One region of the Paraburkholderia dioscoreae genome, then DNA from elsewhere that is predicted to be linked to it. Evidence: riboswitches for the same ligand, from Rfam matches in the RefSeq annotation. Region 1 holds a riboswitch; the other holds the start of a gene.
What was found. A riboswitch is a leader RNA that binds a small molecule or an ion and turns the genes downstream of it on or off. The one in region 1 is predicted to bind thiamine pyrophosphate.
Positions count from the first base shown of each region.

Region 1 (2,452 bases):
CGCCGGGATGGCCCTTCGCCAGATCGGCGGCGTGCGCGGCGAGCTTGTAGGTGATGATGCCGGTCTTGACGTCGTCCTTGTTCGGCAAGCCGAGGTGCTCCTTCGGCGTGACGTAGCACAGCATGGCCGTGCCGAACCAGCCGATCATCGCAGCGCCAATGCCCGACGTGATGTGGTCGTAGCCCGGCGCGATGTCCGTGGTCAGCGGTCCCAGCGTGTAGAACGGCGCTTCGTCGCACCATTCCAGTTGCAGATCCATGTTTTCCTTGATGAGTTGCATCGGCACGTGGCCGGGGCCTTCGATCATGGTCTGCACGTCGTGCTTCCACGCGATCTGCGTGAGTTCGCCGAGCGTCTTCAATTCGCCGAGCTGCGCTTCGTCGTTGGCGTCGTAGATCGAGCCGGGGCGCAGGCCGTCGCCCAGCGAGAAGGCCACGTCATACGCCTTCATGATTTCGCAGATGTCTTCGAAGTGCTCGTACAGGAAGCTTTCCTTGTGATGAGCGAGACACCATTTCGCCATGATCGAGCCGCCGCGCGAGACGATGCCCGTCATGCGTTTGGCCGTGAGCGGCACGTATTGCAGACGCACGCCCGCATGAATCGTGAAGTAGTCGACGCCTTGCTCGGCCTGTTCGATCAGCGTGTCGCGGAAGATTTCCCACGTCAGGTCTTCGGCCTTGCCGTTGACCTTTTCGAGCGCCTGGTAGATCGGCACCGTGCCGATCGGCACTGGGCTATTGCGGATGATCCACTCGCGCGTTTCGTGAATGTGCTTGCCGGTGGACAGGTCCATCACCGTGTCGCCGCCCCAGCGGATCGCCCACGTCATCTTGTCGACTTCCTCGCCGATGGAAGACGACACCGCTGAATTGCCGATGTTCGCATTCACCTTCACGAGGAAGTTGCGGCCGATGATCATCGGCTCGCTTTCCGGGTGATTGATGTTGTTCGGGATGATCGCGCGGCCGCGCGCCACCTCTTCGCGCACGAACTCCGGCGTGATTTCGGTGAGGCCGTTCGGACCGAACGCGCTCGCGCCGAACGCCTGGCCCGGATGCTGGCGGCCCATCATCGCGGCGAGCTTTTCGCCGTTCGGGCCGCTCGTCTTCAGGCTTTCCAGATACTCGGCGCGGCGCTGGTTTTCGCGAATCGCGATGTACTCCATTTCCGGCGTGATGATGCCTTTGCGCGCGTAGTGCATCTGCGAGACGTTCTTGCCGGCGATCGCGCGGCGCGGCGTGCGGTGCAGGCCCTGGAAGCGCAGGTCGGCGGTTGCCGTGTCGGCGGCGCGTTCGCGGCCGAAGTCGCTCGACAAGCCGGTCAGCGCTTCGGTGTCGCCGCGCTCTTCGATCCAGGCCTGACGCAGTGCCGGCAGACCGGCGCGGATGTCGATTTTGGCATCCGGGTCCGAGTAGGGGCCCGACGTGTCGTAGACATAGACCGGCGGATTCTTTTCGCCGCCGAAGCTGTCGGACGTGTCGGCCTGCGAGATTTCGCGCATCGGCACGCGGATGTCGGGACGCGAGCCGGTCACGTAGACCTTGCGGGAATTCGGCAGCGGCGCGACAGCGGCTTCGTCGACGTGCGCGTCGGCGGAAAGGAACTTCGGGTTGGCGTTCATGCGTATCTCCGTTGCAAAGCTATGTGGGGCGGCTAAGCAGGAGACGAGACGGAAGTTGTCGGAAATCGCGAGAGGTGAGGCGATAAAGCTGGAGCGCGAAATCCGTACGCTTCCCTGCGCTGGCATTATCCAGATCAGGTTCAAAGGGTATTTCTCACCCACGCAACACGGACTTCCAACCTCCGTGCGACGCAGGACCCCCGCGTTAGCAGCGCACACGATACACCGGCTTCCCGCTGCTTGGCAACCCGTCAGGAAACGCCGGCTGGCGGATAGCGCAGCGGTCGGCCACGCGCGAGTCGTGTGTCGAGGCGGCTGGCATCAGGCTGGCGCCACGATGCGGCGCGACACGTTTGCTATGGCGTGGCGCTGTGCTTACAGCGTGAAATCGTCCGCGGCTTCGGGTTGAAACAGGATTTTTTCCAGCTTCAGCACCTTCTCCGTGCCGCTCGGCGGCGTGAAGCGGATGCGCTCGCCGCGCTTCGCGCCGAGCAGGGCGAGGCCGGCGGGCGAGAACACGTTCAGGCGACCGTGCGCGAAGTCCGCGTTGGGCGGATAGACCACCGTCCAGGTCATGTGCTCGCCGCTGGTTTCGTCGACCAGCGTGGCTTGCGAATTCATCGTGACGACATTGGCCGGAATCTCGTGCGAATCGACGATCACCGCGCGCTCCAGGACGTCGTCGAGCATGTCCTGCAAACGCGCGTCGGCGCCGGGCGCGGCCGCGTGCTTCTCGAGACGGGTGACGTCGAGCTCGGTCAGGTAACAGGTTTTCGTCTTTTTCACGATGGGTACTCCAATTCGATCTGCATGTAGGGAAACAGCGTG
Region 1 covers NZ_LR699553.1:3,056,851-3,059,302, reverse strand. Annotated here, with positions in the region: gene thiC (phosphomethylpyrimidine synthase ThiC) at 1-1,624, opposite strand, end outside; TPP riboswitch at 1,718-1,836, opposite strand; gene PDMSB3_RS13660 (GreA/GreB family elongation factor) at 2,000-2,410, opposite strand.

Region 2 (2,452 bases), 1.0 Mb from region 1:
AGGCCCCATGCCGTGTTTCGTTCTTCGGAGACCCAGTAGGGCTTGATCAGGCTCCAGGCGGAGACTTTTTCGTCGGGCGGCAGCGCGTGGCTGGCAGAGGTATTCGGTGTCATGAGCATCCTGAAGTAGTGCTGGCCCATTCGGGGCTGACCCGTGGAGCAGGTCCGTCTGCGGGCTGCCCTGCGGCGGGTTTGCGTTACATGCCCGGGCGTCGTGCTCGACGAACGCACGCCCGGGTGAGCGTCCGATTCTGGCGCGAAGCCCTTAAGCGAAAATTAATGCTCGCCGCGAGGCCTTGCCGGATCCCGCCGGGAACGTGGCGAGGTCGGCTGGCGTGCCGTCCGCGCCGCATTCGCGCGGCATCCTGTGCTGGCATTGTGCCAGAGCGCCGCCTTGGACCGTATTGATAGTGAGAAAGATGGTGCCGGATCAAATTCCGTGCGGCGTGGCGAGCCGCTGGTTTGCGGGCGCCGCGCCTTTTATGGTCTAATGGGCTTCGACGAAACAGGGGTGCTTCGCGCACAGGCGGCATGGTTTTCATGCTGCGGCGGCGAGGCTGAGAGAGACCCTTTGCACCCGATCCGGGTAATACCGGCGCGGGAAGTTTCCGGAAGCAGCCAGTCTTCCATTCCCCGCCGGGCGGCGTTAGTCATTGGAGCGCGCATTGCCCGGCCGGCCTCACCCGCCGGTTTCGTCCTGGGTACGTGCGTTTTTGTGGCCGTACGGAAAGGACTCGATGACCGCCTATTCTTCAGATATGTGTTTTGCTCTTCGTCACGCCGCCGTCGGCGCGCCGTGCTTCAGCGTTGCTTGCCGTCCTGAAACGGAGTGTGCGCGATGACGCGTCCTGCACAACCCGATTTCGCCGTGCTCGGCGGTGGCCTGTGCGGGCGGCTGGTCGCGTGGCGTCTCGCCGGACTGGGGCATCGCGTGGCGCTCTATGAGCGTGGCGACGCCGCCGGTTCGCAAGCCGCCGCGTGGGTCGCCGCGGCCATGCTGGCGCCGCTCGCGGAAGCAGCCAGTGCCGAGTTGCTGATCACGCGCCTCGGCGCGAGTTCGCTCGAGAGCTGGCCGCAAGTGCTGGCCGAGTTGCCCGAGCCGGTGTTCTTTCAGCGCAATGGCACGCTGGTTGTCTGGCATCACGCCGACCGCACCGAAGCGCCGCTGTTCGAGCGCCGGGTGCGCTCGAATGCCCCGCCGGAATTGCTGGACGGAGGCTTCATCACTCTGGCGGGCGCGCAGCTCGGCGCGGCCGAGCCTGCGTTGGCGGGGCGTTTCAATCAGGGCTGGCTGTTGCCGCGCGAAGGCCAGCTGGATAACCGGCAGGTGCTGGCGGCGCTCGCCGCAGGCCTCGCGCAACGCGGTGTCGAAACACACTGGAATACGCCGGTCGACGATCACGCGCTGCCGGCCGCCCATATCACGATCGACTGCCGCGGCCTCGGCGCGAAGTCCGTGCTGCCCACGCTGCGCGGCATTCGCGGCGAAGTGGCGCGCGTGCATGCGCCCGGTATCAAACTGACGCGGCCGGTGCGGCTGCTGCATCCGCGCTATCCGCTCTATATCGCGCCGAAGCAGGACGATCTCTACGTGATCGGCGCTACCGAAGTGGAAGGCGAGGACATGTCGCCGGTCAGCGTGCGCTCGGCGCTCGAACTGCTGAGCGCGGCGTTTTCCGTGCATCCCGGCTTTGGCGAGGCACGCATCCTCGAACTGAATTCGCAGTGCCGCCCCACTTTACCGGACCACCGTCCGGCTTTGCTGTGGGACGGCGCGCAGACGCTGCGCGTGAACGGCCTGTACCGGCACGGCTACATGATCGTGCCCGAAGTCGCCGACGAAGCCGTGCGCTTTGCCGCGGCGCGGCTCGACGGCCGCATCGGCGACGCCGATGCTTTCGCCGACTGGCAACGCGGTGCTCGCTGGAGCGAGCTCTTTCAACTGGACTCCGCGCGGGAGCCGGCATGAGCGTTGCGCGAGTGGTCTTTATCCGGACGAGCGCTGCGCTGCGCGCGGCTTTCGCCATCGATTGAACCGTATTCGGACATCATGGACATTCATATCAATCAGAAGCCGTTGTCGCTGCCCGAGGGCGCGACTGTCGCCGACGCGCTCACCGCGTACGGCGCCCGCCCGCCGTTTGCGGTCGCGCTGAACGGCGATTTCGTGGCGCGCACCCAGCATGCGGCGCGCGCGCTGCAGGCAGGCGACAAACTCGACGTCGTGCAACCCGTGGCCGGCGGCTGAGCGTCTCGCCACGCATTGCCGGGCTGCCGGTGTGCACGAAACCAAGGATTATGCAAATGACTTCCCTCCAGACCGCCGACGCGCTCACGCTTTACGGACAGACCTTCGCGAGCCGTGTGCTGCTCGGCACCTCGCGCTATCCGTCGTTGCAATCGCTGTCCGATTCCATTGGCGCGGCGCGCCCCGGCATGGTGACCGTCGCGCT
Region 2 covers NZ_LR699553.1:4,096,824-4,099,275, reverse strand. Annotated here, with positions in the region: gene PDMSB3_RS18530 (ABC transporter ATP-binding protein/permease) at 1-113, opposite strand, end outside; TPP riboswitch at 497-620, shown strand; gene PDMSB3_RS18525 (FAD-dependent oxidoreductase) at 838-1,968, shown strand; gene thiS (sulfur carrier protein ThiS) at 2,050-2,247, shown strand; gene PDMSB3_RS18515 (thiazole synthase) at 2,304-2,452, shown strand, end outside.
Region 2: linked by a shared signal. The riboswitch ahead of PDMSB3_RS18525 (FAD-dependent oxidoreductase) and the one ahead of thiC (phosphomethylpyrimidine synthase ThiC) in region 1 are both predicted to bind thiamine pyrophosphate.